DNA from 3 places in the Bacillus sp. JJ1566 genome. Region 3 is predicted to be linked to each of the others. Evidence: riboswitches for the same ligand, from Rfam matches in the RefSeq annotation. Region 3 holds a riboswitch; each other region holds the start of a gene.
What was found. Region 3 has a riboswitch for cyclic di-GMP ahead of V7112_RS18315 (EAL domain-containing protein). Riboswitches for the same ligand answer to the same signal wherever they lie in the genome.
Positions count from the first base shown of each region.

Region 1: another riboswitch for cyclic di-GMP. It lies ahead of V7112_RS12715 (methyl-accepting chemotaxis protein); the one in region 3 lies ahead of V7112_RS18315 (EAL domain-containing protein).
Region 2: another riboswitch for cyclic di-GMP. It lies ahead of V7112_RS22010 (anti-repressor SinI family protein); the one in region 3 lies ahead of V7112_RS18315 (EAL domain-containing protein).

Region 1 is NZ_JBALOP010000028.1:60,489-71,188, forward strand. It holds gene V7112_RS12680 (FAD-dependent oxidoreductase) at 1-926, shown strand, start outside; gene V7112_RS12685 (DUF4127 family protein) at 961-2,610, shown strand; gene V7112_RS12690 (SEC-C metal-binding domain-containing protein) at 3,029-4,108, shown strand; gene V7112_RS12695 (acyltransferase) at 4,208-5,242, opposite strand; gene V7112_RS12700 (hypothetical protein) at 5,683-6,048, shown strand; gene V7112_RS12705 (hypothetical protein) at 6,178-6,306, shown strand; gene V7112_RS12710 (Gfo/Idh/MocA family protein) at 6,632-7,600, shown strand; cyclic di-GMP riboswitch class I at 8,419-8,505, shown strand; gene V7112_RS12715 (methyl-accepting chemotaxis protein) at 8,591-10,270, shown strand; gene V7112_RS12720 (hypothetical protein) at 10,350-10,499, shown strand; gene V7112_RS12725 (hypothetical protein) at 10,544-10,700, shown strand, end outside.
Region 2 is NZ_JBALOP010000066.1:4,992-15,691, forward strand. It holds gene V7112_RS22000 (DEAD/DEAH box helicase) at 1-1,512, shown strand, start outside; gene V7112_RS22005 (YqhG family protein) at 1,490-2,284, shown strand; cyclic di-GMP riboswitch class I at 2,661-2,750, shown strand; gene V7112_RS22010 (anti-repressor SinI family protein) at 2,785-2,925, shown strand; gene V7112_RS22015 (helix-turn-helix domain-containing protein) at 3,055-3,387, shown strand; gene V7112_RS22020 (VanZ family protein) at 3,438-3,896, opposite strand; gene V7112_RS22025 (ABC transporter ATP-binding protein) at 3,996-5,786, opposite strand; gene V7112_RS22030 (nucleotidyltransferase domain-containing protein) at 5,801-6,988, opposite strand; gene V7112_RS22035 (lasso peptide biosynthesis B2 protein) at 6,966-7,463, opposite strand; gene V7112_RS22040 (lasso peptide biosynthesis PqqD family chaperone) at 7,474-7,704, opposite strand; gene V7112_RS22045 (aldolase) at 7,770-8,702, opposite strand; gene V7112_RS22050 (paeninodin family lasso peptide) at 8,797-8,970, opposite strand; gene V7112_RS22055 (asparagine synthase-related protein) at 8,989-10,700, opposite strand, start outside.
Region 3 is NZ_JBALOP010000051.1:2,111-12,810, reverse strand. It holds partial or broken gene V7112_RS18360 (IS110 family transposase) at 1-959, opposite strand, end outside; gene V7112_RS18355 (hypothetical protein) at 1,086-1,655, shown strand; gene V7112_RS18350 (hypothetical protein) at 1,965-2,117, shown strand; gene V7112_RS18345 (Zn-dependent hydrolase) at 2,437-3,669, shown strand; gene V7112_RS18340 (short-chain fatty acid transporter) at 4,052-5,374, shown strand; gene V7112_RS18335 (hypothetical protein) at 5,444-5,854, shown strand; gene V7112_RS18330 (SurA N-terminal domain-containing protein) at 6,043-6,810, opposite strand; gene V7112_RS18325 (hypothetical protein) at 7,076-7,606, shown strand; gene V7112_RS18320 (glycosyl hydrolase family 18 protein) at 7,607-8,182, shown strand; cyclic di-GMP riboswitch class I at 8,492-8,576, shown strand; gene V7112_RS18315 (EAL domain-containing protein) at 8,734-10,700, shown strand, end outside.

The DNA.
Region 1 (10,700 bases), on a different contig from region 3:
ATCTTACAACGAAGTCAGGACCAATCACTGTTTCAGCAAAGAGGTTCGTTGATACAACAGGTGATGCAGATATTGCCTATCTATCCGGAGCCCCGTGCTTAAAAGGAAGGGACAGTGATCATAAAACACAACCAATGACAATGAAGTTTCGTATGAGAGGCGTCGATTTGTCAAAGGTAAAAGAAGAGATGAAAGCAAACCCTAGTAATTTTTATAAAAAAACACCAATTGGCGAATTAGATGAACTGCCATTAACAGGTGTTCAAGGTTTTTATAAGGAATGGAATGAATCAGGAGTTCCGATTAACCGTGATCAAGTACTCTTTTTTGCAGGTCCTGAGGAAGATGAGGTTTTAGTCAATTGTACACGTGTTCAGGGGTTAGATGGAACAGATGTATTTGACCTATCTGAGGGAGAAAAAGAAGGTAGAAAACAAGTCCTGATGATGGCTGAATTTTTACAGAAAAAGATTCCAGGTTTTGAAAAAGCATCGATTTCAGCTGTTGGTACTCAAATTGGTATCCGAGAAACCCGCCGTATTGATGGACAATATGCCCTTACAATTGAGGATGTAGTGGCGGGGAAAAAATTCGACGATACCATTGCTCTTAGTGGCTACCCAATTGACATACATGACCCAACTGGAAAAGGCGTCCAGGCAAATGACATCGAAGGAGATGGAAGCTATGGTATTCCATACAGAAGTCTTATTCCAAAGAAAATTGAAAATTTATTAGTAGCGGGGAGGTGTATTTCAACTACACACGAGGCATTAGCAACAACAAGACTTACTCCTAGTGCAATGGCAACAGGGCAAGCCGCTGGAACAGCCGCAGCACTTTCAATTACTGAAAATGTTGCACCGAAGGATATAGACATCAACAAGCTAAAAGCGATTTTAGTAGAAAACGGGGTAGTTCTATAAGGTGTAAAAGTAAGTAATATTGAGGAGGAAACCAATGAAGAAATGGAGAAAGATGCTTTCTATTAGTCTTGCTGTCCTTTTGTTATTTAGCTCAGCCAGCGTAATAAGTGCTGCAAAGGAAAAAGATGAAATTGCAACAATCCTAATGGTTCCACTTGATGATCGGCCAGCAAATATTTATTTTCCTACCCAAGTAGGATATTCTGCTGGTGTTGAAGTAATTGCACCGCCAAAAGAGATGATCGGAATGTTTACGACACCAGGTAACGGTGAGGAAATAAGTAAATGGTTAATTGAAAATGGAGACAATGCAGATGGGTTTGTCATTTCAACAAGCATGCTTGCCTACGGAGGATTAGTTGCCTCTCGAACAGGTACAAAGTCGCTTGAAGATGCTCGCTCTGATATTCAGGTGATTAAACAGCTTAAAAAGCTTTATCCTGATAAACCAGTTTATGTGTATGATACGATTCAACGATTAGCCGTCACAGCAATTAGTGATGAGTATTTAAAGTATTATTCACAAATTAGTGAATGGGCAATTCTTTATGATAAGGTTGTAAACCTTGGGATGGAAGGAAAGGAAAGACTTGATTATTTAGAGTCAATTATTCCTGAAGCGGTACTAGATGATTATAAAAAAGCAAGGGCAAGAAATCACACAGTAAATAATCTGATGATTGACTGGGTGAAAGAAGGTTATATCGACTATTTAATCTTATCCCAGGACGACGCTGCCCCATATGGCCTTCATCGTGCTGAAAGGGAGCTTTTACTTGAAAAAGTGGATGCTCTTAATGTTGAAGACCAAGTAGCAGTTTTCCCAGGCGCTGATGAAGTGGATGTGGTATTGGTATCGCGATTTGTGAATCAACTATTTGGTACAACACCAACATTCTTTGTCGAATATGGTGGGACTCACGGGGAAGATTGGATAGCTCCTTTCGAAGATACAACCTTTGATTATAATGTTCAAAAACATATTGTTTCAGCTGGAGGAAAAGTAGTAACGAACGAAGAGGATGCTGATATTCATCTTCTGTTAAACACTCCAACAGCAGCTGATTCAACAAGAGAAAAAGACATAGCAGGTCTTGTAGCGAGAACTAGTGAACTGATTGCTAGTGGAGAGCAGGTGGCCATTGGAGATGTTTGGATCGTGAACAAGGCTGATGAAGCGTTTGTGACGGAGTTAGCGGAGAATGTGGATTTAACCAAGATTCTTTCTTATAGTGGCTGGAACACGGCCGGAAATGCACTGGGTATTACAGTAGGTCATGCCGCGGCAAGGTATGCATTTTTAACACAAGAAAATGGATTTGGTGTTCCTTTGTACGAACAAACAGCTGAGTATCATTACGAGTTTTTACTTCATCGTTTTACCAAGGACCAAAGCTATAAAAATATCGTTCATCCAGCTGCAAGAGCGTACATTCAATCTATCGGAGCAAGTGAATGGGACCTTGGTGAAAAATATGACCAAGTCAATAGCTTTGTACAAGAAAAGTTAACACTTGAAACAGTAAAGTGGTACCAGTATTTTGACGGGAAAGAAGTATACATCGGCTCCAGAGGAAACAAGGATTTCTATAAGACAATCTCTGATTTGGAAAGTGTTCACGTCAAACTTCCATGGCCGCGTATCTTTGAAGCCGAACTCGAGCCAGAGCTTGAATTAAAATAGGAATTTTTGCGAAAGAAGGTAGACTAACTTGGTCTATCTTCTTTTTTATTTGGGCAAGGCTATGTGGGCATGGGGGAAGTTGCATATATACAGTTGGTGATGCAAAAACAGTGGGTGCCGCAGATGCAAAAAATGTGTATGAGGACGCAAATATCCGTGGGGCGGCGCAAAAATGTATGGGATGATGCAAATATAACCCGGATGGCGCAAATCGGTGGTGGACGACGCAAATATCATCCGGACGATGCAAATCCGCGGAAAATCGACGCAAAAATCAGACCCAGGACGCAAATCCCGGTACAGCGATACAAATCCGTTTGCAACCTAATTCCACTCCTGAGATTTATAACCATTCACATTTTTTTACAAGGAATTATGATATGATAGTTGCATAGTTAACGAGAGAAGGGTGAATGATTTGAAGGTTATTGGACGGAACGACCAATGCATCTGTGGGAGTGGAAAAAAGTATAAAAAATGCTGCGGCCGGTCTGCGGTCGTTTCAATAGATCAAGTCGTGGAAAACGAGCTGAATGATATCCAACATGATATGTTTCAGTATGCACTTCATTTGTATGAAGAGTTCTTAGATGATGTTTTGGATGAGTATGCGGATATTTTTAACGAGCTGCCAGAGGATGTGTACGATTTATTTTCATTCTTTTCACGAGTTTGGGTGATTAGCTCGATTCCGACTGATGAGAAAACCATTTTAGAAGAGTATGTTGATATCTATGGTCCGAAATGCAGCCGTCCACGAACTCGTGACCTTATACAAAAATGGAAGGCAGCACGTCCATCTGCCTACACGGTGACTGAGGTTGACGAGCGGAGAACCTTTATGACGGTCCGTGACATTTTTACAGAAGTAGAGCACAGCGTGCGGATTTATGAAACAGAGACGGAAGTGGAAGTAGGTTATTTTGTGTTCGGTACGTTATTGCCTGCTGGAGCGAACTCTATCTTTTTCCCGACGTTTCTGGAGTTGCCAACGGAATTTGCAGCAGAAATGCGAAAGATGATTCTTGACCTCTTTGAAAAAAGTGGCGAGACGAATCCGGTTGATTTTATGTCACATGATTTTATCAACGTATTCATGGTTTTTATGTTTGGAAAGGATTCCGTATCCGCAGAGGATTACGAATGGAAATCGCCAAAACAGCAAGAGGTAGCGGAAATGTTTCAGGTTCGGATGAAGGAGTACGATTACGAAGAAGAAATTATCGGAATTGGACTTACATTGTGGCATAAATATTGTGAGCGTAAAAACCCGAGGATTATCAAAACGGGAATATATGAAGCGGCATTGGTGTATATGATGGAATTAATTTATCCATACGAGGGCACTTCCACCCAAGAAGAGCTTGCCGAGGAATTTGATGTGTCACCAAGCAGCATCTCGACAAAATTCAAGGAGCTAGAAAAAGTCCTTTACGAGGAAATTGAAAAATACAAAGCCCTTGTCGATAATGATGAATTTGATGAGCACTTATTTTAAGGAATAAACCAACTCTACTTGAACCAACAAAAAGCAGCGAGAGAAAAAGCATGTTTTCCCCTCGCTGCTTTACTATTTTAGTGGCGTTATAGGCATCCATTATGGGATGATTTTCTTTATAACTGGAATTCGTCTAATGATTATTACAGCTATTAAACTGATGGTAATCACTATAGCCACATTTAGTGGAATTGAAATGATTGGATGCAAATTGTAGTAGATTTTATTAAAAATGGATTCCATAAAGAGTGACATCACCAATATATGGATAAGGTAAATACCGAAACTAGTTTGATTTATCCATTGAAATAGCATTGGAATTGGCTTTGAAAGACTTTCTTCTCTAGATTTAAATAGAATAAACACTCCTACTGATACAAGAAATACATTAGGTGAATGGTATTCATACCAAAATTCACTAAGCGCCCCACCAGCGGATTTCGTGTATATATATGTAAGACTAAAGGTAGCGAACAAGCCAATAATTGCACCTATATAAGATGAAATTTGTAATTTCCTAGAAATTGTATATGTTGATAAATAGTATCCTAGGATAAAGTATCCAACATAGTTCATTACAAAATATAATTCAAGATTTATTTTAATTCCAAACAAGTAATCCGTCGTTTTAGAAAACACTGAAATAATGAACCATAGTAGGAGAAAATACTGTATGTCTCTTTTGGAGGCATGCCTTGTCAGAATTTTCAATAGTGGTGTCACTAAATAGAGACCCAGGATCATGTACATAAACCATAAATGATAACTAATAGAATTTGATAAGAACATAGAGCCGAATTCTGTAGCAGAAAGAGTAAAGTGCCCTCGATATACCTGGTAAAAATAATAAATAAGACTCCAGCTTAATAATGGAACGAAAATTTTCCCGATTCGTTTTTGCATAAACTCCTTATAAGTTAATGTCTTATCATTACGAAGAAGGAGTGCACCACTTATCATGACGAATATCGGTACAGAGCATCTCGATAAGGATTCGAAAAGATTGCCAACTAACCAATATGATTGAGGATGATTGTAAAGATTTTCTGCAACAGTCCATGCAGAAACATGTATAGTTACCACGCCGATGATTGCGAAAATCCGCAGCCAGTCCAGGAAAAAGTATCGTTTCAAATTCCTTCTACCTCCAATAATTGTTTCTTTCTAGGTTTCAAAATTAATAGTATACACAAAACCTTCTAGCGTCAAAAGAAAATGTGAGAATTTTTTTAAATGATTTAATGGGGATGTATCCTTCTTTTTGGATTAACATTAGGCTTCGTGACCTTCCACTCTAAAACAATTCATAATAAGGTTTCCTTACTTGAAATTAATATAAAAACCCATACCTCCATTTTGGTTAAAATATCACCTTTTTCCATCTATTTTATGCAAAACTGTTTAAGAACTGCCGCTTAACCTGGTAATGTGAAATTCACCATAAATACACTCATGTTCAATTGGGTAAATAGAACTACCTATCCGCCTAATGGCTCATTTTTACAGAAAATAAAGGAATTTGTCGGATTCCTGTGTAATTTGTAGAAATGAAGCTACGAAAGGGAGGATATAGAATGAAGAAAATGGTCAAGGTTTTAGGAATTGTGCTTGTGCTGTTGATGCTTGCCCTGCCTGGAAATTCTGTTTTTGCACATGAGGATGATGAATGCGAGTGCATCGATCTCGTCGGAGCGGAGCGTAATAAAGTGGTATCAAATATATTAAAATCGAACGAGTTTAAGATAGTGAAATCAGAGAAAATGAGTGAGGGCTATGAGTTTGCTGGAGCTGATAAGGTGATGGCTGTCAAAATGCCGGCACCAGGGGATATCTTTTATACAATGGTTGCTATGCCGTTTGTAAACGAAAAAGGGGAATTGTTGTTTGCGGTCTTTGCGGATGGAATTCATATGGGGGATGGCCCGCCTCCAGCACATTAAATGGTTTTTAAACCCCTAACAGCTGAGTTAGGGGTTTTGTCATAAAATTGTAACGATTTTCCTTTGCAAAATTTGTTGGATAGTGTAAAATGGATTTTAATTGGAAAATAAGATTGGTAGGTAAAAAGTATGAGTGCCGAACAACTTTTAAACATTATGATAGATATTCAGAAAAAAGTAGAAGGAACAGCTTCTATAACAACAGAAGAGGTCATGCAGGATCTCATTGGTAGATTGAAAGAGTGTCAATCTGTTTAAGTTCAAAAACCAGAAAGTCGAAGTCAGAGGGGAAACTCTGGCTTTTTTGTGTTTCTATAAAATTAAAGCCCTTTCAAAATCTGTAAAAATATGAGAATATAGAGTTGTTCGGCTGTACTCCCCTACTTCTACAAGTGGGGGATTCTTGTATAAGAATGAACAATTTTCATAATATCTCCGGCGGAAGCCAGAGATTTTTAGAGGAAATTATCGAGCATGAACTGGCACTGAGCGCTTTTGCAGGGTAATTACGAGTAGAATCATGATAAACAATTGGGCGCAAATACCCACGGCGCGTTTGATTTAGTAAATAGGAGGAACTCTGATGACAAAGGTACGATTTGGTGTTTTATCTACAGCAAAAATTGCGAGAAATACATTGATTCCAGCCATGGAACGCGCGCATAATGCGGAGGTCGTGGCTGTTGCGAGTGAAAGCGGGAAGGCCAAGGATTTTGCGGCAGAGTTAGGCATCCCTAAAGCTTATGATTCATACACGGATTTATTGAATGATCCTGAAATTGATGCAGTATACATTCCACTTCCAAATCAGCTACATAAACAATGGGCGATAGAAGCTGCACAGCACGGTAAGCATGTGCTTTGTGAAAAGCCAGCTGCGTTGACATCACAAGACGTGGAAGAAATGGCGGCAGCCTTTAAAGCAAATAATGTGATTTTTATGGAAGCGTTCATGTATCAATTCCATCCACAGCATAACCGTGTGAAGGAAATCATTACATCAGGTGAAATCGGTGATGTGAAGCTGATTCGTTCGACGTTCTCTTTTCTTCATGATTTAAATTCAGGCAGCATAAAGATGCAAAAGGATCTTGGCGGCGGAGTGCTTTACGATGTGGGCTGCTACTGCATTCATGCAAGTCGCTTGATTACGGGCGAAGAGCCGGTTGAAGTAAAGGCAACAGCGAATCTACATCCGACACATGATGTTGATATTACTGCAGCAGGTACATTGAAGTTCGAAAGTGGTGTAATTGCGAATTTTGATGTGAGCTTAGAGCAACCATTTAATGCATCTTATGAAGTTATTGGTACAAAAGGTTCTATTCTAGCAAAGCATGCTTTCCGTCCGGATAACGAAGGTGGGAACGGCGTACTAGTTGTAACCGGAGAGGCTGGACAGCGTGAAGAAACGGTTCAGGGTGACCAGTACAAGCTTCAGGTGGAGCATTTTGCGGAAAGTGTCCTATCCAATAAACAACCGATGTACAGTGTGGAAGAAACATTGAAAAATATGCGTGTGATTGAACAGGCTCTTGCGTCTGCTCGCTAACTTTATTCAGCAGAAGTCCCAACTTCCGTAAGTGGGGATGGAATGTATAAGAGTCTCATCATTCAGTGGAGTATTCAAACCATGGCTGAATAAAGTTAAAGCCTCCGGCGGAGACATGCGATTTTCAAAGGAATCTTTTCAAGCAAAGATCAAAGATTAAAAACGCCACGTCTTGTGGCAACGTCGTGTGGGCCTAAAAAATCTGTGAGCAAATACGCCAATGCGCATTTGAATAAAAGTCAGCCTTCGGGTTGGCTTTTTTTGTTTTTAAGGAAACTATAAAATCCTACCTTGTGGATAACTTATTACGTTGTTTAGCTACATCCAGCTCCAGCGCCTAGCCCCTCGAGGTCACAAGCCAATCTGTCAAGAAGGTTAAAGTGCAACCTTCTAGCCATCTTATCTTGTGCTTGTCGGGACTGTTCAAGGAGCTTGCGCTTTTGTTCTTTCTTCCTCTTTTGCCGGCAATTCCTTCCCTCCAAATCTAGTAAAACTTTTTCTATCAAAAATGTATATCTATCAAAATTGCGGCAATACTAGATTACTAGAGCGGGACGGAGGGACAGGTCCCTCGTCCCAAATGGGACAAGGGACCTGTCCTTGTGACCCAGAAACGGAACCGTCCCCGTGGTTCCTATAAATGGAGGGATTTTAGGATGAAAACGAGTGTTGAGTTACCAGAGGTGTTACCGGCGAGTAAGGATGATTTTTTTAAGTTATTGTTAGATTTAGTAGTAAAAAAGTAATAGGGTTCGTGGTGTGAAGTATTGTTCAAAGGTGAAAAAACTTATATACTAGTGGGTAGAAAATCATATATTTGAAGAAAAGGGCAAACTTTCTGAAAGGGTGTGGCCCAGAAGCATAGGGTCTACCGTACACTGTACTATGATCGCCTGTCTACAAAAGTATCAAGCGTTTAGGCCAATCAATAGAATTGGCTTTATTTTTTTGCCTTGTTTTTCAATATTCAACAAGAAAGAGGTATCATAGATGAAAAGTATTCGCATGCGATTATTTGCTAGTTTTTTTACGATAATAATTCTTTGTATAGGCTTATCAGCCTATAATTATTTTGCAGTGTCCAGTATGAATCAAAAGACGGATCACATGGTGTCTGAGGAACTCACTGTTTTACTAGAATATGATAGTTTGAAATACAATATTGCTCAGAGCATTGCGTTGGCTCGTGGGTTTGTACTGTATGGGGAATCTTCCTATAGAAACGATTATGATATCTATTCTGTGGAATATGATTTAACCAGTCGAAAGTTAAGTGCGATGAAGATCAAAGAGGTCGAGGAACTTTTACGCGAGACGAAAAAATGGCGTGACATGATTAAAGAGTATGTGTTTATTCCTTATGAAAGTGGCAATGCCGAGCTTGCGAAGCATAATCTGCAGACCCACATCCAGCCGGCTGCAAGGAGCTTAATGGATCAAGTTGAAAACCTTTCGAATCAGCGAGAAAGACAGATTGTCCAGGCTGGTGAGGACGTTGTTAACTACGGTGAGAAGGCGAACATCGTTGGGCTTGTGGTATCCGTAGTTGCGATTATTTTAGGAACAATTATTTCGATTGTTACCTCCGAAGTGATTTCAAGACCAGTGAAACATGTGGCGTATCGTATGAAGGCGATTTCGAATGGTGAGCTTCAGGCAGAGCCTATTAAAACAAAGCTCAAGGATGAAATAGGCCAGCTTGTAACGGCGGTCAATGGTATGAATGAAAACCTAAGAGGCATGGTCAAGCAAATGGCTGTTGTTTCCGATAATGTGACCGGCCAGAGTGAGGAATTGACCCAATATGCGGATGAGGTCATGGCTGGCAGTCAGCAAATCGCCGTCACGATGGAAGAACTCTCACGCGGTTCAGAGGACCAGGCAACATCGTCCACCATTTTAATTGAAAAAATGTCCGATTTCTCACAGGAAATCATGCAGGTTGCAGTGAAGGGCGATGACATTAAAGACCATTCACAAGGGATGCTAACACTAACAAATGATGGAAATGCCTATATGGAAACATCGATTCAACAGATGAACAGCATCCATGAAAAAATGAAACAGTCCCATGCGATGGTGGTTGGGCTGGATAACAAAACTAATGAAATTACGAAGCTTGTGAATGTGATTCAAGAAATTGCAGGACAAACGAATCTTTTAGCATTGAACGCAGCGATTGAGGCTGCTCGCGCAGGTGAACATGGAAAAGGCTTCGCCGTAGTCGCCGACGAGGTGCGAAAGCTTGCTGAACAGGTTGGAAAATCCGTCTCTGAAATTACGTTGATTGTAAAAGATATTCAAATTGAATCTAAGCAGGTCGTTCAATCCTTGGATGACGGCTACCAATCTGTTGAAGAAGGTACCGCGCAAATCCAAACAACCGGTAAAACATTCAATGAGTTAAAGCAGAAAATCGCTGATATCGGCACCCAAATTGAGGCAATGTCCGGCTCCCTCTACGGTGTGCTTGATGACACAAGAGAGATCAGTGGAGCCATCGAAGGTATTGCTGCGGTGGCGGAAGAATCGGCAGCAGGCGTCGAGGAAGTATCGGCAACTGCCCAACAATCCAGCAGTTCAATGGAAGAAGTCGCAAAAAGCGCCAAACAACTCGAAGAAAACGCCGGTGAACTAAACACATTAATCCAGAGATTTAAGCTGGAATAATGGGACAGAGGGACAGGTCCCTTGTCCCAGCTGGGACGAAGGACCTGTCCCCGTGTCCCAGAAGAGGAGGTACCCATACGTGTTAAATATCGGAGACATTCTTTTTCAGTTATTTGCACTTCTCGTTCCACTTAGTTTTGTTACGATTCTCGTCTATGTGGTGCGTTTTTCAAAGCGTGTCAAACGATTAGAAGAAAAGATAGATGAAATTTCAAAAAAGGTAGAGTAGGCTTGGGAGATAATCTCAAGTCTTTCTTTTTAGGGGGCCTCATTGTGATCAAAACATTAAGGGAGTTTGCAGCAGCTATTGGTGATCGAAAAATCGTTTGGGGTGTTGGCGGGTCACTTTTATTAAGCGTTCACGGGCTTGTTCAGCACCCAAACGATATTGACTTGCTGGTGAAAGAGGAGGACGCTGTGGATCTCAATG
Region 2 (10,700 bases), on a different contig from region 3:
CTTCCCCATCAACTTGAGGTTGCAAAGCAAGTGGTTGAAAAAATGAATGGAAAAGCGATTTTAGCAGATGAAGTTGGACTCGGAAAAACAATCGAGGCTGGCCTGATTTTAAAAGAATATATGATTCGTGGACTAGTGAAGAAAGTATTGATTCTTGTCCCAGCTTCCCTTGTATCGCAATGGGCATCTGAATTAAATCAAAAATTTTATATTCCAGCAGTTCAGCAAAAGAAAAGCTATATGTGGGAGCAATATGATGTCATTGTTTCTTCGATTGATACGGCAAAAAGAAGTCCACATCGGGAAATCGTATATGAGCAGGATTACGATTTAATTATCATAGACGAGGCTCACAAGCTAAAAAACAATAAAACAAAAAACTATGAGTTTGTTCAAAACCTAAAGAAGAAGTTTTGCTTGCTATTAACAGCAACTCCTATTCAAAACCGAATTGATGAGATTTTTAATCTTGTATCCCTGCTTAAGCCCGGACACTTAGGTAATCAGGAAAACTTCGAGGAATTATTCGGGAAAAGGAGCCGTTCTCTCAATGATCATGAACATTTAAAGGAACTAGTCAATAAAGTAATGATCCGGAATCGCCGTGATGACACAGGAATTGAATGGACAAAACGAAAGGTTGAAACCGTTCCGATTGAGTTCTCCGAGACTGAACAAGAGCTATATGACGCGATTTCCGCCTATCGGTCTAGCTTTTCAGGATTTGCATCAAGTATGTTCTCGATTCTAACCTTACAAAGAGAAGCTTGTAGTAGTCGTGAGGCTGTTTACTTTACTTTGAAGAAGATGCTTGAGAAAAAGAATGAGGATGGCACTGCTTCCGCCCCCGCGGATATGGTATTGGGACTCATGAAAAAGGTTGAACAAGTCACCCAAAACTCAAAGGCTGAAAAAGCGGTTGAACTCATTAAGCAAATTGATGATAAAGTCATTATTTTTACCGAATATCGTGCGACTCAAATGTATTTGCAATGGTTCCTGCAGCAAAACGGAATTTCATCGGTTCCATTTCGTGGTGGGTTCAAACGTGGAAAAAAGGATTGGATGAGGGAATTGTTTAAAGGGAAAGTCCAAGTGTTAATTGCAACTGAAGCAGGCGGCGAAGGAATTAACCTGCAATTCTGTAATCATATTATCAACTATGACCTCCCTTGGAATCCGATGAGGCTTGAGCAACGAATTGGGCGTATTCATCGTCTTGGTCAAGAAAAGGATGTTCATATTTATAATTTCGCAACGAAAAACACGGTTGAGGAACATATTTTAAAGCTTTTATATGAAAAAATTAATCTGTTTGAGCGCGTCATTGGGCAGTTGGATGATATTTTAACAAGGCTCGATCTTGGAAATATTGAAGACCATATTCAAGATATCATGCTTCGTTCACGAAGCGAGGGTGAGATGAAAATTAAGATGGAGAATTTAACTTCAATTATCAGTTTTGAAGAACAAAACGGTGGTGAGCAGCGTGCAGCAACAGGAAATCGTTAATTTTCTAGAGAAATATTTTATATCTAACCATTGCGAAATTATTGAACGCCATCCTGGATATATGACGGTTCAGTTGACAATCGATCTAGATAAGCAGTTAATGAACCGTCCCTTTTATTGGACATATGTTGAAAAAACAGGTGGAGAACCGAATCCGATGAAGTTAACATTAATTACGGACCGGGACCAAGCACCTGAAAATGTAAAGGGTGACTTTATCCATTTCGGAGCTCCCCGCTTACATCAAATTTTTGAATCAACAAAAAAGCTAGCAAGCTACATTCGGTTGTATCAACAAAAACCACCCGGTGCCCAAGGTAATACACCTCTATACCCTTGGCTTGGGTTAAATGTGAAGGTTTCGTATAAGAGTGACCGTAAGCGTGATGTATTGATGTCGCTTGGCTTACAACTCATTAATGGAATCATTGTTGAGGATTTTCAGGAAAAAGTGGAAAAGCTGCCACTCACTCCAAAAATACCAGATTTAACGTATACGATGTCACCACTGGTTAAGCCACAAAGTGGTGTTAATCGACTTCAGCAATATGTGAGAGGCTATGCGGAATCACAAACTCACGCATGGGCTGATGAAGCAAGAAAACGTTGGGATGAAGATTTAACCCTGTTAGATGCTTTTTATGAAGGAATCGACGAAAAGCCAGAAAGCTATGAAATTGAAAAAGAAGCACTCAAGGACCAATACGAACCGAAAATCCTTGTCGAAATTATCAATGGCGGATTGTTTTATCTATGTCAAAATACAATGTAAAAATGGCCTATCCTCATTTTTGGGGGTAGGTTACATATTTTTATGAAATTACTTAAAAAATCGTTCGACAAATACCTTACATTTAATTGGAATTTTTACAAAAAATCTTATGTAAAATAGATATTTATTAACCCTCCCTTCCATTTAGTTAACAATTCCTAGGTCTTTTTTCTTATCTTTCGAGTTTTTCCTACACCATTGGTGAAAAGTATCCATTTTTCGAGGGAGTAAACAAGCAATTAATTTTATTTTGTAAATATTTTGACATCGACAGTTTTTTACATAAAAGATGTTTTTTATGAATTATACTTCTAAATGTAATACAAAGGTTCTATACATATATGGACTATCGTTTTAGGTCAGTCGGCGGAGCTTCAACAGACAAAGGCAAACTTATTGAAAAATAGGGACGCAAAGTCACAGGTCTAAGGTTGGAAATTTCAATTATGATGGCTGGACTGCCTGGAATACTAATGTATTTTGGGAGGGTATTGGAAAGTATGATAAAAGTAGAAAACGAAACACTTGATCAGGAATGGGTAGACCTAATTTTAGAAGCACTAGATATGGGAATTAGTGTGAATGAAATCAAAGCGTTCTTTGCAGAAAAAGCTGACGGACTTGACTCATTGATTGGATAAAGAACAGAGAAACCCACTCTAACTTCGGTAAAACACTTAATCTTACAATATTTTTGACAAAAACGTTCTTCATATAAAACAAACCTCTTCATTTTATGTTATAATCATAAATGGAGGAAGGTGGATTTAATGATTGGTCAACGTATCAAACAATACCGTTTGCAAAGAAAATTATCCCTATCTGAATTAGCTGATAGAGCTGGGGTTGCTAAATCATATCTAAGTTCAATGGAACGCAACCTTCAATCAAATCCTTCTATTCAATTTTTAGAGAAAATCTCTGCGGTCCTTGGGGTATCAGTGAACACTCTACTCCATGAAGAGGATCACGAAGTTCAAATAGAAGATCTTGATTCTGATTGGACCCAACTAGTACAAGAAGCAATGAAATCCGGTGTTTCAAAGGAAGAATTTAAAGCGTTCTTAGAATTTAACAAATGGAAGAATACCAATAACAAATAATAAAAAGCCCTTCAGAAGAGTGAAAAAACTTCATCTCTTGAAGGGCTTTTTTATAGGGATATATTCTTATTTAGACCTGTTATCCCTCTTAAAAATTTGCTAATCCTTGATTGTTGGTGATGAAAATATTTTTTGTGGATGATATATGAAACTACAATGACACCAATCGTGTCTTTTATCAAATCAGTTACCGAAAAAGATCTGAATGGGACATAGTATTGATGGATTTCATCTAGGGCACCGTATAAAACTGAGATTGTAAATAGGAGAATTTCTATCCTAAGTGATAACTTTCCAAAGGTCAGGAAAGCCATCACCAATAATGCGTATAAAATCGCAAACTGAAACAGATGACCAATTTCGAGCGCAGCACCTAACAATAAATAGATAGGTACACCAATTTGAACATGAATCCCTTCTAATTTGCTAGGATTAAAATGACTTGATTGTAACCAAATCCACGTCATATATATTACGGGTAAAAGCCTTAGAGAAGCTCGGAGTAGCATGTAATACCTACTTTCTTTTTCAAAATACCATACTCACTATAAGTACTTTTAACATTTTCTCCAAACTTCTCGATTAAAAGACCACTCAAGGTAAATATTTTATAAAGTAGCTTCCATTTGCTTTCCTAGGAGATGACTAAACATTCCTCGTTTATCATTCGCAAGTTGGTTAAAATTACCTTGTTGAATTACTTCTCCTTGCTCTAATACAATAACCTGATCCGCATTTCGTATAGTTGACAAACGATGCGCAATAACAATGATTGTCATTTTCCCTTTTAATTTTTCTAAGGCTTCTTGAATATTTGATTCATTTTCAGTGTCTAGTGCACTAGTAGCTTCATCCAATACTAATATAGAAGGATTACGCAATATTGCCCTCGCAAGAACAATCCTTTGGCGCTCTCCTCCAGAGAGACGAATTCCCCGGTCGCCAATTAGTGTATCAAGACCTTGAGGAAGCCTACGCACAAAATCTGCTGCAGAAGCAAACTCAAGTGCCTCCCATAGTTGTTCATCAGTAGCATCTTGGTTTAGAATTTCTAAGTTTTCCCTAATACTTACATTAAACAAAAATGGATCTTGTGGAACATAGCTTATCGAACGCCTAAGCGATAACAAGTTTGATTCAGATAGAGGTACACCATCAAGTAAAACCTGACCATTTTCTTGTTGATTTAAGCCCATTAATAAATCAATTAGTGTACTTTTTCCAGCACCAGACCGCCCAACAATTGCTGTCATTTGGTATGAGGGAATGAACACATCAATCCCCTTTAGCGCATATTTCTGATCACTTTCTCTATATCTAAAATACACTTTCTTACATTCAATTCCATTTTCAATCTTTATCGTTTTTTGATCAACCTGCCCTGTTATTTCTTTTGCCTTTAAACAATCCATCTGAAGGCTTATAACTGCTTTTAATGCAGGTGTTACTGTAGCCATTTGCTCCAAACCGGCTTGGATCCCCGTGATTCGTGGCCATAACCTTGAAAAAATAGCTATAATTAGTAGTAGTTGCGCAACTTCGGTATGATAAAAAGTAACTGAAAAGTAAATAAATACAGCAATAAGAATTGTGGATGCAACCTTGTAATTAAATTGGGACAGTGTTTTAAGCTTTGAATAATTAATTTGTTCATCATGGAGTTGTTTTGTCATATAGCTATACCATTGAATACGCGACTCTTCTAGATTGTTACTTTTGATTTCTTTTATTCCGTTAAAACTATCTGTGATTCCTGCCATATAACTCTTGCCAAACTCCCAGTTTAGTTTCCCTAATGCTCTAGATTTTTTGATAAATACATAGGAAAAAAGAGATAAAATAAAACCACTCAACAATACAAAAATCGTAATCTTAGGGGATAGGATAAAAGCAATTACAACTTGGATAATTGTAAAAATAACGGCTGTAATAAACTGTAAAAACGTATTGGTTCCAGCACTCGCCTGGGCTATTTCAGCCGTTAAAGAATTAATGATATCGGATTTCCGTCGTTTTAAGAAAAAGTCCCAATTTGAATACATTAAGGCGCTATACGTTTCGATACGGAGCTGCCTAAAAAAACCATGCTGTATCTTTGTGTTTTGAATTGTTAGGTAACGTTGGATAAAATTTTGTAGTATCCCGACCATCACAAATATCCCAAGTATAGCAGTAAAACTTAACGCTTCTGATATTTTGTTTAGGTACTCGAATACAAATGATATTGACGAATTGCTAGAAGTTATATTCATTATTCCACTCGCACTTAATAAAGGAATTAGCATAATAATTGCAATTCCGTCTAATAAACTAATCAACATCATTGCTAGGAGGTTTATATAAAGCTTTTTACCAGCATATGAACGCAATTTTTTATAAAAATATAAGATGTGATTCACTTCCAAACCTCCAATTAATTCAATGAGTATTTCTTTTTTCGTCTTTTTATCAAGAGAAATGGGCGTAATATGAAATATAAGAAATGCAATCTTTTTGGTAAGGGTAAGGTTTCAACATCTATATAATAAGGGTGTAATGTACTTAAAACTTGGAAGATTCTTTGTTTAAAAGTCAAAAGTGAAATTAAATGCTTCGAATGGTATGTTGATACATCATGAGGTAATGGAGCTGTATGTAAATGCACCATTTTTTCAATATAAAAAATAGCTTGTTGGGCCAATTGGAATGGACGTTGTCTGCAGATTAATGGCTTCATTTCATCAGTCAAGTTCGTTTCTAGTAACTGAGTAGTAAGAATTATTGCCTGTCCACCGATATGATCACATTTGAATTTTTTTAAGTGACGGGTAAGAGTAAACCAATTTATATCTTTTTTCACTAACTGATGAATATCAACTAGCCAACGAAGGCGGGACCAGCCGTGCCTTGCTCCATGCGTTACTAGAAATAAAAATAAATCCTCTATTCCTAAAAAATATACTGGATAGCTTGTTGTGGAGTATATTCTCTTTCTTTTCCATAAGTCAAAAAAATTGGGTTCCTTACTAGGTGCAGGGTTTAATCTCCAATGAATCTCTAACTTAATGCCTTTTATTGGGTGGAAGTATGTAAAATGATGATGCCTCCACTTCCAGTCATTTAAAACTGATTGAATGTACTCGTTTTTCTCATAACCAGCATTAAGTATTAGTTCTTCGGCTTTCTCCAGTTCTTCGATTGGGATTAGTACATCTAAATCTCCTGATGTACGGAGTGATAAATCACCATATAAGTCCGTAGCAAGTACAGGCCCTTTTAAAAATAGAGGATGTATCTCGTTTTCTATTAATAATTTACTTACCTGCTCCATTTCTCCACATAATTGGAGCATTTTAATGACGTTGTGTCGATAATATTGATTAATTTTTTGTACTACGTATTCAGGAATTAGCCTATCTTTTAGTTTCTCAATTTTGGGAAGGATATACGGATACACTCGATGATGAAGGACTAATTCCACAAATAAGTCCCAATCTATGTTTTTGAACAAAGCTTTTTGAGTATCCGTTAGAATAGTTTCGTTTTCATCCTTGATAATTTCTAAAAGCAACTTTGTTTCCCTCGGTATTTTAGTAAAATCAAGTTGATTTTTGATATCCATTGTTTTCTCCTTCAAGACCATTAGTACTTATCCTTTTCGCAAATTTACCAACTACAGTAAACTTCTCCATGCCTTCTGCTCCCGTAACATAAAATGATCCACTACGTAACCATGCATGTGCAATCATTTTTCCAAATTCATCTCTTGCAGTTCCTAAATAAAGAGTACAATCTATATTTCTTCGCTCCAACATTTTCATGGCTGCAATTGCCTTCACTAAACATTGACTTTCCCAGAAGGTATAACGACTCATAATATGAATGGCATTTGATATATTTTTTAGGTTTTTATTATTTTCATATACTCGCTTATAGGAAGTTTCTTGCATGGGCTCACCTAGTGAAGGTGCTACTTTTGAAAAAGGTATTGCTTTTAAAATACGGGCCCAAGCCAGCAAAAAGAATGCTTCAATAAAAAGTAACTTGGTTTTGTAGTTTAGTAATAAAAATATTAAAACCTTTTTTATAATGCGCATAGCTAATCCCCTAAATATCGTTTGATAATTGTATCAGTTCTTCCTTACGTAATTGTTCCAGAAATTCATTTACATGGCTCTCACATTCTTGCCTATCTACATCAAATGTCTCTAGTAAACTAGTCACCAATTTTTCAACAGTGGTTGGCTCACTTAGCAAATCCCATATTGCACCGCCAATTTCACCTAGGTTATAATATTTTCCTTTTAAAACACTTAACATGACCTTTTCTCCACCCATGTCACTTACGATATTGCCTTTACTTTGAACAATTATTTGGTTTAACGAAATGTTTGGGTCTGTAATCAATTATTATCCCCCTCATTAATAGCAGATAAAATCATAGAAGCTAAATCAGTTGCAGTAAAAAGTGAAACTGGTCGATTGATTTGATAAAGATTAACTCTGTTTGCAAGAGTTGTTATAAAAGAAAAATGCCACTCTAACATGCCAGATGATGTTAAAAGGAAATTCCTATACGTATGTTGAAAAAGCGTCTGTAATCGATGGAGATTTAGAATAGGCTTTATATTAATTTTCAAATCTTCAGACTTTACTAATTCAAATACCCCCCCTAGAGGTATATCTTCTTTATAAAATTGAGAAATTACAGGAACAGCGAACTTTGTCTCCCGTTCAGCTATTGGGTACAAACTCTTAGCGTCCATACCAAATGCTTGTAAACTTTCTTCCCACAGCTTCTGCTGTGGATAAGCTGGGGTAACAATTGGAATATTATTGTTGGACATTGAAACAGGTATTACATCATCACTTAAAAGTTCATATCCTTTATTTAAAAATGCTGTAGCAAGAGTTGATTTACCCGCTCCAGATTCTCCAACAATTGCGTATGCCTTACCATTAATTGCAACTGCGCTACCATGTAAAGGCAGGATTTTTCGTTGCATTAATAAGGCTCCCATACATGTACCAAGTACATATAATCTAATTTGTTCTGCATGAACACCTTCTTCCTTTGAAATAAAAATTCTTTTCCCCCTCTCAATCGAAAAGATAGCAGTATTTGGAATCCGAAACATAACAAATTCGTGATTTATAATAATAAACTGATCATTCTCCACTAACTCATTCCATTTAGCTGTAAGATCCACAAATTGAATTTCCACATCAATATGACTATTTTCAATATTAGAGGCAATTAACTCAGGAAATTCAAGCTCAGTCATTAAATTTAAGCCGAATGCTTTATAGCAAAATTTCAATCTTGTATTTATCATAGTTCCCCCATAAGTTATAAAATATATAACTATAACCCTTATGCAATTAATTATTGGATAAGGGTTACGCAAAATTAAGTAATTTGTCTTACTGTTAACTCTCACCTATAAGGTCAGGGTGTACACAGGCCTTATTTATCTTTCCGTCAGGATTGATATTTGGATGCGTACTTGTGCAATAGCTATCAGACACTGCATTTCCATCCCCACCCATTGTAAAACTAATATTAAGTTCCTCCAATAGTGGTCTACTCCAAACCTTTTTCATAGTCTCACCCCCCTTCTTCTAAAAATGTTTAATAAATCGATAAATAACTAAACAACTAAATAATTTTCTAAAATCATTATCAAAAATAAACTCCTGGCGTGGTCCACTAGAAAACTTATTGATTACTCTTGTGATTTCTTCTTTATCAAAAAATTCTGCTATTCTGATATCATTAGAAAGTTGTTTCATTTCACTAATGAGCATACTCCAGCTTGGGGTAAGTCGATGAACCACATCCGCTGACTGTAATCCACGACTTTTATTATTTAATCTAACCTTGTTAGGGAGAAAGTCCTTAGTTGCCCTTCGAATTAATGAACGATCAAAGCCCCCTCTAGCATATTGTTCTTGAGGTATCGACAAGCAAAACCGAATAACACGAATATCATTGGTTGGATCCCTATCCCATAATGCATATCGTAACGACAACTTAGTAGTGGCTACTCCATTTTTATTCCAATAATGAAGCTCTTCAAAATGTTTATTTCTTATTTCGAAAGGTGATTTCCTCGATTTTCCAACTGAATACATACCAATAGATTCAAGCTTCTCATAAACATTAGTTCTTTTTGCTAAGGAAGGATTAATAATTGATTTAGTATTTAGAGTATCTTTATTGACTTTTTTAATAGATTGAAGATTTAAAGAGAACATTCCCTTTATGATTGCTGGGATAATTACTGACTTTCCTGTATTAAAATTGCTACAATATAAGTCTAGTTCTTTGTATAGTTCAATCAATTTCATTTTCCTCAATAAGGATGAATAATAATTCAGGTTAATTTCTATTGAACCCCAAGAAATAGAAAAATTACCACGTGCTCCATTTAATAAAATTTTAATTCCGTTCTTTTGAGCGCTTTGATTAATTCCTTTTAACCAATATGAGTTCTCAAAAAATTTATAAGGCATCTCCATAAGTTGTATAAATTCGTCCATTATAGTTAAAGGATTTTGTCCATCGAAGTCTAAGTAATTATCAGAGATATTACCAACATGCCTCACTGTTTCCTTAATAAAAGGTCTTTCATCAGGAATATAGTATTTTGATGTCCAATCCTTGAAATGTTTTACAGGAATAAAACTAAAAGTATTTAATGTTTTATTCTCCTTTTGTAATGCTCTTGCTGCGAAACTAACAACAGATCCTGAGTCTAATCCTCCACTTAATTGTGCACCTACATTACCATGAGTACGAAGCCTATCGATTACCGCTCTTTCAAATATGTCTTGAAACGCTTCTTCATATTCAATATCTGATTTTAGTATCAGTTTTTCTACCGCTGATATCCGACAGTAGCGTGTAAGAGTTACTTTACCATTTAAGATTGTTAAAAAATGTGAGGGCGGTATCTGTTTGATATGTTTGTATACTGTTGAAATAGTATCAACAGCGTCAACCATACTTGGTATTGTAATAAATTCAGCTAGCCATTGTTCATTTAATTCTTTATGGACATAGGGTAAAGTTAATAAAGACTCCATTGTTGTAGAAAATACCACTCGCTCTTGATCTTGATAATAATAAAGAGTTCTTGCTCCAGAAAAATCTCTAGCAGCAAAGAGTTTTCTCTTTTTTTCATCCCATAATATAAACGAAAAGTCACCAATTAAATGTTTTGGAACATCCTCTCCCCATTTACTATAAGCAAGTAAAATTAATTGACTGTCAGTAATATATTTTCCTTTTTGGCTATCAATATTTAATTTGCTTAACAATTCCTTACGGT
Region 3 (10,700 bases):
CACATTTAACAGCCATATACAGGGCATGTCGTAGTCTACTAGAACCTCTTTTGGTTATCCGATTCAAAGACACTTGGATCAATTCCGGCAAATGCAACTAACTTTTTAGAGTGATTAAACCGATCAATTTCCCCAATCTCAGAAATAATCGTGGCAGCGATTTTTTCACCGATTCCGTGGATTGATTGGATAATTTTATATTCTTCAATACTTTTCGCTAAAGCATCTATCTCAATCTCAAGCTTGGATAGATGCTTTTTGTATTCGAGAAGCATATTAATATACATACCCAAGCTTAAAGAAAGGCTATGATATAAGGTTTTCTGGAACGGGTTTTGAACCGCGGCAGCCATTAGTTTTTCTGCCTGATTGTTTGCCCATTGTTGTGAACGACTTTTACATAGCTCCTTTATTTTGTTAGCGATGGTTTCTTTGCTTTCTTTCAAGACTTCTTCTGAAGTAGGAAATGCTTGTAGCGTTAGTAATGAAACATCTGAATATAAGGACCCAAAAACCCCACAGTATTGAGGAAATACTTGATCCAAAATTGCCTGAAACTGCAGTTTAGTTTGTACAAACATGCCTGTAATATTTTCATGTTGCCTTGTCAGATTACGCAGGTTTAAAAGTTGGATTCCCCGTTGTCTATAAGGCTCCAAGTCTTCTTTATAGTAAAGCTCGCACAGGTGGTGAGCATCAACAATATCCGTCTTTACCTTGCGTAAACTAGAACTCTTAGCCCGATATGATATGAGAGGATTGACGATAATCAATAAATATCCTCTGTCCTCAAAATATTGCATAATCGGTGTGTGATAATGTCCAGTGAATTCTAATACAATAGGAGGTCTTCCCCCTGATACATCCTCTACCTCTTTAATGAAATCTAGAAGATTACTTAATCCTTCGAGAGTATGTGCTATTTTAAAACTCTTTTTGTATGGCTGCTTTTTATCCAAGAATGATTAGTAGGTAAAGGTTATTCATTCTTTATTAACTCATAGTTCATTTGAAGTATTTTTAAATGTTGTTAAATTTTGTATTATTATTAATATTGTGTCATCGCTGTTAAAGGGGGATGTATTTTGAAAAAGCTATATATTATTGTCTTCTCTATTTTGCTTGCAGCTTGTAGTAATCCATCTGGTGCTACTACAGAGGATGAACTATTAAAAATGAGTGAAGAGTTGTTTGTCGCATTGGAAAGTCATGATTGGACTACTATTTCTGAAATGACTCACCCCGATGGGTTAACTTTTTCTCTTTTTGCTGATCTAGGAAGCCCTACCTCAAATGAAGTGATTTTAAATAAGGAAACATTAAAACAAGCAGAGCAAGTTAAGGTCACTTGGGGAGTAGAACTGACTGGTTTAGAAGTAATAAAAACAAAGGACGAATATGTAGAAGAATATATTTTCAAAAGTATTTATGGCAACCCATTAAAGTACGATACTGTGAACTTTAATAGTTCATCTGTTGAAAGTGGTGGTGTGATTAATACCATCTCAAAAAATTTTCCGGATGCAAAATATGTTGAATACTTTTCTGAAGCAACTGAGGATGAATATGATTGGCAAGCCCTTAGATTTGTTTTTAAAGAACGTCAAGGTGAATGGTTTTTGTTCGGGATTGTAAGAGACGTGCATAATCCTTAAGGAAAACGGACCACGAGAGACAATCCGTTGGTCCGTTTTCTTTATAATTATTTCTCTTCTTCAAGTTCCGTCGGTTGAGGTCCTGTGCCGCCATAAAGTTTGTTCCATACGGCAGATCGTATTGACCGAACCCGTTATTTATTGAGTCGGTCTTTTTTAATTGTTTTTTTCATTTATCTGACGTGATCTTAACTTCATTGCCTATAAATCTGAATTTTCCTTTTGGCCGGTACTCAATAAACCTATATTAAATAAGGAATCTAAATTTCAACGATTGTTGTATTATTGATTAAAATGGAACTCTGTAAAATGAGGTTACTATTAATGACTGATGAAGAGGTAATGAAAGCAATTGAAAAAATGGATAACGGGAAACGGATAAAATTACTTGATTTGTTGTTTGATAATTATTATAAAAAAACTTATTTGCATGTATTATTATTGGTCGAACTAAGTAAATAGTGTTTACATTAAATAGATACTTCATGATGGTTGTGACGTCATTAAATCAGTGAATGCGTTTGGATTTGAAATTTGACATACTATAAAATAATTCGTTTATATCTTTTACATTTTGTATAGTGACATTATGATACATATAGTTATAATCATAAATAACTGAATATTTAAGTAACTAATACATTAAGATTTTTGTGTTAATTTGGGATGCGTATGACGAAGTCTCGTTCGTAGCAATTATGATTGTTTATGCTCAACTCCAACAAATAGTAAAATGAAAGAAGATCTTTGGTTATCACTAATTAAAGGGGAGTCTTCAATGTTGCAAAAACAAAAACTGTTAATCAATAGGGAAAGATTAATGAACGAATTGGAGCGATTTGCAGACTTTGGCAGGACAGAAAAGAATGGAGTGACAAGGCTGGCTTTATCAGATGAAGACCGACACGCCAGAGATTATTTCCAAGCCTGCTGTGAGGAATTAGGTATGGATGTGAAGATTGATGATATGGGATGTATGTATGCTACACTTGAAGGCACTGAGAAAAAACCTCCTATCCTGATTGGCTCCCATTTAGATACTGTCAAAAAAGGAGGCAGATTTGATGGTGTATTAGGGGTAGTAGCCGGTTTAGAAGTAGTAAGAACCCTCGTAGACCATAATATTAAACCTAAAATTCCAATTACTGTTGTGAATTTTACCAATGAAGAAGGTGCTAGATTCGAGCCTTCGATGATGGCATCAGGTGTGCTCGCAGGTAAATTTGAAAAGTCCTTCATGATGCAAAAGAAGGACTCAGAAGGAATTACTTTTGGCGAAGCACTGAAGGCGATAGGATACGAAGGGCATGTGGAAAACCGCCTTAAAGAAGCAACCGCTTTGCTTGAATTACATATTGAACAAGGACCAATTTTAGAATCGGGAGCGCTTTCGATTGGTGTTGTAGAATGTGTTGTAGGTATGGCTTGTTATGAAATTGAAGTGACTGGTGAATCCGATCATGCAGGTACCACCCCGATGAACATGCGCAAGGACGCATTATTTGCAACGAATAACCTTATAAACGAGATACGGAAATACCTTGGTTCTTTAGATAATGACCTAGTTTTTACAATTGGAAGGATGAATGTCTATCCAAGCATTCATACAGTTATTCCGAATAAAGTTGTATTTACCCTTGAGGCCCGGCACAAGGATATGGATATCGTTAACAATGTGAAAAATTTTGTTGAAGGTCTTCCTAATTTGGAAATGAATGAAGGATGTAAGATAGAAGCAACGAAATTATGGGAACGAGATACGGTTTGGTTCAAGCCCGAACTCTGCAATCTTATAGAGGACTCTGCAAAATCACTTGGTTACACCCATAAACGCATGGTTAGCGGTGCCGGGCATGACGCGCAGTTCATCGCAAGCTATATCCCTACCACCATGCTGTTTGTACCGAGCAAAAACGGAAAAAGCCATTGCGAAGAAGAACTAACCACCTTGGAGGAATGCGAAAAAGGAGTAAACGTCGTCTTGAATACTGTCTTAAGCCTATTATCTAAATAAAATTTGAAAAAATAAAGGCATTAATAACGTAGTATAAAGCAAACGCTCAGACAAATCTGAGCGTTTGTTGTGTACAGGAGCAATTGCATTACAACTTCTACCCGGCTAGAGATTAAAGATTAATTATGGAAATGAAGATATTTCTGAGATTAGCCCAGTAGAAAAACAAGATAAATGGAAAGCCGAATACTTAAAGTGAAACAATCTAAGGCAATAAAACACCATTTTTCAAAGACGATTATATTCCAATTGCTAAACAAGACCTAATCCCTATAAATTTTCTAGTTTGAAATAGTGAAAAAGCACTAAAGATTAACCATTCTCATATTCTATAACTCTTCTCAATATAATAACAGCAAGTACTTATATGGGGAGTGAGTTAATGAAACTAGTAACAAACTTTTTCGTTCGGCTCGTTCAGCGTTTTCTTCCAGATGCCTTTATCTTTGCGATTATTCTTACCTTCTTAGTGTTTGTTTTAGGCATCTTGTTTACAGAAAGCGGACCGGTTGAGATGGTTTCACATTGGGGAACAGGTTTTTGGGATTTACTTGCTTTTACGATGCAAATGTCTCTTGTAGTAGTAACAGGGTATGTCTTGGCCAATGCACCTATTATTAAGAATTTTCTTGCTAGATTAAGTAAATTGGCTAAAACACCTGCACATGCGGTTATGCTTGTAACGTTTGTGGCGACAATTGCCTGTTTAATTAATTATGGATTTGGACTAGTGGTTGGGGCCCTGTTTGCCATCCATGTGGCCAGGCAAGTACCATCTGCAGATTTTCGTATTTTAGTAGCTGGGGCATATAGTGGATTTTTGGTTTGGCATGGAGGATTTTCAGGTTCAATTCCATTAACAGTGGCAACTCCTGGTCACTTTTTAGAAGAAAAAATGGGCGTTATTCCGGTAAGTGAAACTCTTTTTAGCCCATCCAATCTATTTATTGTCGCAGCTCTAGTAGTAACACTGCCAATTTTTAACCATTTCCTAATGAGAAGCACCAATACAATCAACCAAGATCGATCCCGTTGGGTGATTCCAGATGACACGGATTCTACAACAGGAATGGAAAATCCAACTACACCAGCAGAAAAAATTGAAAACAGTGTGATTGTCTCGATGTTGATCGGCATCATGGGCTTGGGCTTTATCGTCTATCACTTTGTTACCAAGGGCTTCGATTTAAATATTAATATTGTAAACTTTCTTTTCTTATTCTTAGGAATCATGCTGCATAAAACACCGAAACAGTTCTTAGATACGGTAACGAACGGAGTAAAAAATGCAGGAGGAATTATCATTCAATTCCCGTTTTATGCCGGAATTATGGGAATGGTTACTTTATCAGGAATGTCCGAGCAAATTGCTTTGTGGTTCCTCACATTTGCAAATGCGCACACGTTGCCATTCTTTTCATTTGTGAGTGGGGGGCTTATCAACGTATTTGTACCATCAGGTGGTGGCCAGTGGGCAGTTCAGGGGCCGATTATGATCGAAGCAGCGGCAGCTATTGATGCAGACATTGCGAAAACGGCAATGGGTGTTGCATGGGGAGATGCCTGGACCAATATGATTCAACCATTCTGGGCATTGCCTGCATTAGCAATTGCAGGATTGCATATTCGGGACATCATGGGCTTCTGTGTCATGATTTTACTTTATAGCTTTATTCCAATTTCAATTGGTTTCTTACTGTTGTAAAATAAAGGCAAACGGTTAAGTCCGTTTGCTTTTTTAATGGATTAACGTTTATCAAGGGGTGGGACTTTAATGGGGAAGAAAATAGTTGGTATGTTATTTTTACCGGTTATTATGGTTTTACTTATAATTGGATGTTCATCTAACACTACACCGCCTTTAAAAGGGGGCTACCAAAGCGAACATGTAGAGGGTTATATTGTTCTAATGACATTTCAACCGGGAGATCATACTTTCGTCGAATACATTGATAACAGGGAAGTCGATAAAGGAACTTATGAAAAAGTAGAAAATAATGTGTATAAACTTAATGGTGAAATGCAAGAAATCGAAATCACATTAAATAGTGACAACTCCTTTGATCTAATCGTAAAAAAACTAAATGACGGTAAACCCATTAACTTGAAAAATGTCAATGCCACCCCAGTTTATTTTGGTACAGAATTTGATGATGTTGAAGAATATAAATCATTATTAGAGTGAGAGGTGGGGCATACATATTAAGACCCGATTAAGAACAACTCGTGTTCGTTTTATTAAAAGTACACATAACATTGTGATACGTGAAAAAAAGAAGATGAACACTACATTTTGTAGGGATTCATCTTCTTTTTCATTTGAAGGGACATTTGTCAGAAGCCCCTTGAGTTGTCATTTTTGTGTGTAACGTCTTAAATTTTAATTTCGATCTTCGCATTTTTCTTTAACTCTTCAACCTGCTTGGCGAGTTTTTCCTGCTGTTTTTGCTGTTGAAGCGATTCTTCGATTTGCGGCTTTATTTCTTCAAGCTTTGGGATTTCTTGTCCAGTACTCTTTCCTTGTTCCGTAAATTGATCATACATTTGTTGAATTTCTTCATCGGATATTTCACCAACTGGAACTTCTTTCTCAATGTACTGTCTGAGTTTAATATCGGCAGCTATTTGAGTTTCAAGTATTTTTATGTCCATACCGGATTTTTTAAGAGCGGCTTCGAATTCTTTTTCCGTTTTAAACTGTGTTTTTATTTCGTCCAGCTGTTTTTTAATATCTGCCTCAGAAGCTTTATAGTTTTTTTTGTCTGCCTCTTGAAGTAGAAGAGTTTGTCCGACTAAGCTGTCGATTGTCTGATCTTTGACTTGCTTTGCAGCTTCTTCAGAAGTCGGATCTTGACCCATTTGCTGCAAATGTCCTTGTATTGATGCTAAAGTGCTATTATAGTCGCTTCCTAAAATCTTTTTATCATTCACTATGGCAACAGTTTTCTTTTCATCTATCTGCTGTGCTTTTAACTTCTTTTGCATTTCTTCCATTTGCTTTTGCTGTTCCTTCTGCTGACCGGTTTCCGCTGTTTTTGCTTTATTGTCATTTTTAGCCTCTGTACTTTCTCCATTTCCTCCGCATGCTGCTAAAACAACTGCCATTAGACCGGTCAATAATGTAAACATTATTCTTTTCATAAACGATCTCCTTCCTTAAGCTAGTAGTATAATTTTTCACTAAAAAAATCGTCTTGTGCGCATTATAAAGTTAATCCTACGAAAATGAAACCGTATGTGCTCTTTTTTAATAATTATAATAGAATTGAAACATTTGATAATGATAATAGATGCCTGTAACAAAGACGTTTGATACGATTAAGCAATTTAGAGCTTCTTAAAGATGAATAAGTTTCAACCTTTCTTATCAACTTAAATAATATACAAAATAGAAGAAGGTGTAATTATGGCGAAGAATTGTTATTGGTCAATCACCATTATTTCTTTAAGCATGACCTTATTACTAATGTCATCTTGTAGTCAGTCACAAAGAAATGAGGAACACAAAAATGATAAAATTCCCCGTGAGGTTTTAGGTTTCTACACAGAACAGGAAGGATCGTTACCAGGGTCTCAACCTACAGTTAACTCGCAATTCACTAGGTTAAGTATCATTGCACCTTTTTGGTACAAGCTTGATGATAAACAACCGGGAAATCTTATAGATTCCGTTACATCAGATCATAAAAGACAGGTTATTCAGAGTGCTCATGATAAAAACCTAAAGGTATATATGGTTGTACATAATCTCTTCTATGAAACCGTCGATAAGGGCAAGCAGGTAGCAAGTAATGTCCTTACTAACGATAAAAACCGGGATGTTTTCATTCAGAACCTACGCAATGAAATATCTCAGTTTAAATATGACGGTATTAATATCGACATGGAAAATTTGAATTTGGCTGACCGAGATTGCTTTAGTCTGTTTATAAAATAATTGTCTGATGCACTAAATCGTGACGGAAAAGAAGTTACGGTTTCAGTTCCGGCAAACACAGGTGATTCCCGTGCTAATCCTTGGTCACCGTGGTTTGATTACGAAAAACTTGGTCAATATTCTGATGGATTAATGATTATGACATACGATGAGCACAACCCAAGAACAACACCCGGATCAACAGCATCAGTCGATTGGACAGAAGCAACGATTCGTTATGCTTTGGAACAGGGAGTATCACCATCAAAAATTTTACTTGGTATCGCGGGTTATGGATGTGACTGGGATATAACAACAGAAAAAGCAGTTTATAGCTCCTATGCACAGATAATGGATCTGAAAGAAAAATATAATGCTAAAGTTATATGGGACTCCCGTTCCCAAACACCTCATTTCAGTTACGTAGATAAAGAACAGCATAGCCACCAGGTATGGTTTGAGAATAGCAATAGTCTGCGGTTTAAACTAGACCTTGCAGAAAAATATAACTTACGGGGAATCGGGATTTGGCGACTTGGCTTAGAAGACCCATTGTACTGGAAGACCATACCCGAGAAAATAAAAGTAAAAAAGTGATGGAATGGAATGTGTGAAGTGTATTGATGAAACTAACAAGGAAAAAGGCAACCCAAGTGGATTGCCTTTTTTTAGTTAAATTCCTGTGATTTGTGGAAGTTTTTCATTCTACGTTAAAAGGACAAGCTTATATTATATGAATTATCAAAATAACAGTGTGATTTATAGCGCTTTTACTGGAAATTATTTGGGATATTATGAAAATGCAGTGGAATCTTTTGGTTTTTGTTGAAAGATGTTGAAAGTATATTCTCTTTTTAATATTATTAGATAATACTAAAGCACTATAAATAGTTAGATAAAATATTATATCGATAAAGGCAAACTTATTAAAAGATAAGGACGCAAAGCCACGAGCCTAAGGCAGCTATGCTATGGTAGTCGGGTTTCCGAAAATAATGGAGAGTAAAAAGGACTCCCGTTATTCGGTGTAGTTTCTTTTTTTATTTAATGACATTTCATTTGAAGTTTAAGATTTTCATTGAGTATGGATTGAAACTACCGGAATGTAACATGAAAAACTTTCACTAGATTTTCCCGGGGGGCAGAAAATGAAATTACTAGATCGATTTCGAAAAAAACAAAATCAAGTAGATATACAAGCACAAATGATCAAAAATGCTTATCTTGAAGGTATTAAAGAAAACAACATGGAAACATTTGTTGATGATATTGCAACATTTTTTAATGAAGGTGAAACCGTATCTCATCTTAAGTATCTTCTAAACAATTTAGGTTTAGCTCTATTTTCAATTGACCTTAAAAAAGGAGAAATTAGCTATGCTTCAAGCAAAATAGAAGAAATTTTGGAGATTTCTAAAGAGGAATTAACGGTTGAATATTGGAAATCACTTTGGTATGAAGAGGGTATCCTGGATTTTTCACAAATCTATGCCAAATTTACCCGTGAAGGAAAAAAATCTCATACATATCGGATTAAAACTCCCGATGGACATGTTAAGTGGATAAACGAAACAACCATTGCCATTGACGGCAGGGATGGTACAATCGAAAAAATTGTAGGGATTATGGAAGACTGTACGAACTCTTTCCGACTTGAACAGAAAATAAATTTTATCACCACACATGACGAACTTACCAATCTCCCAAATTTTTTATATGGAAGTAACCATATAAAAGAGGTCATCAATAGTTTCAAAAACTCAAAAAAAAGATTTGCTTTGTTTTGTGTCAATTTAGATGGGTTCAGTCGTATTAATAATACATTAGGGTTTAAAATTGCTGACGAAGCTTTTAAGCAATTATCGGTTAAACTTGAAAAATACCTTACCAAGGGGTTTTTCCTTTTCCGTTCTCAAGGGGATGAATGGTACGCTATTGTGGAAAAGTCAATGAAAAATGAGAAGTACATGAGTCATGCTAAAGAGATCATTGATATTATTCAATCTCCTCTTCATGTCCAGGATTATTCAATTCGAATCACAGCTAGCATTGGAATAAGTATCTACCCTGATGACGGGGAAAACAAGGTAGAACTCATAAAAAACGCAAACACCGCATTAAAACGTGCAAAAAAGCATGGTGCCGCAAACTATCAATTGTATTCAGTAAATATGAATATTGAATCCTTTAAAAACTTCCAATTAGAAACAGATTTACACAGTGCGATTCAGAATGGTGAATTGTACATCGAATACCAACCTAAAGTGGATGTTAAGCTGCAACGGGCAACAAGTGCAGAGGCCCTTATTCGTTGGAAGCACCCACTATGGGGAGAAGTTTCACCGATGGAATTTATCACAATTGCAGAAGAAAGTAATGTTCATCGTCAGATCTCAGAATTTGTCATAGATACCGTATGTAAACAAGTGGGTGAATGGGAAGGGAAAGGTCTTGATTTTACGACCATTTCGTTTAACTTGTCAGCTAAGGACTTTTTAAAAAGCACTTTAATAAGTACGTTAAACAACGCAATTCATCGGTACGATATCGATCCCAAACATATAGAAATAGAGCTCACAGAAGGTACCTTGTTACAAGAAACAAGTGTTGTTCAAGACCAAATTGAGCAAATAAAAGCGATGGGCATTACATTATCACTAGACGACTTTGGTACGGGATATTCATCCATCCATTATTTGAGAAATCTTCCAGTGGATACAATTAAAATCGATCGCTCGTTTATACAACATATTCATAAAAATGAAGATGATAAGATTATCGTCAAATCGATTACTGAGCTTACAAGGGGTCTTAAAAAGACTGTTGTGGCTGAAGGGGTAGAAAACGAAGAGCAATATACTATTTTAAGAGCACTAGGGTGTGATTTTATCCAAGGCTACTTTTTTAGCAAGGCTGTTTCCGCTAATAAGATGACGAGGCTGCTTGAAATGGAGACTATACAGCCTAAGAGCTGTAAGACTGAAGTTCCTTTTAATCGCCGTCAATACTATCGTGTAAACTTTCCGTTTTCATTAATTACTCAAATGACAATATTATCATTTAACGGAAAAGCTGTTTCACTCGGTTCGACTGAGGTGTTAGTTTTAGATATGGG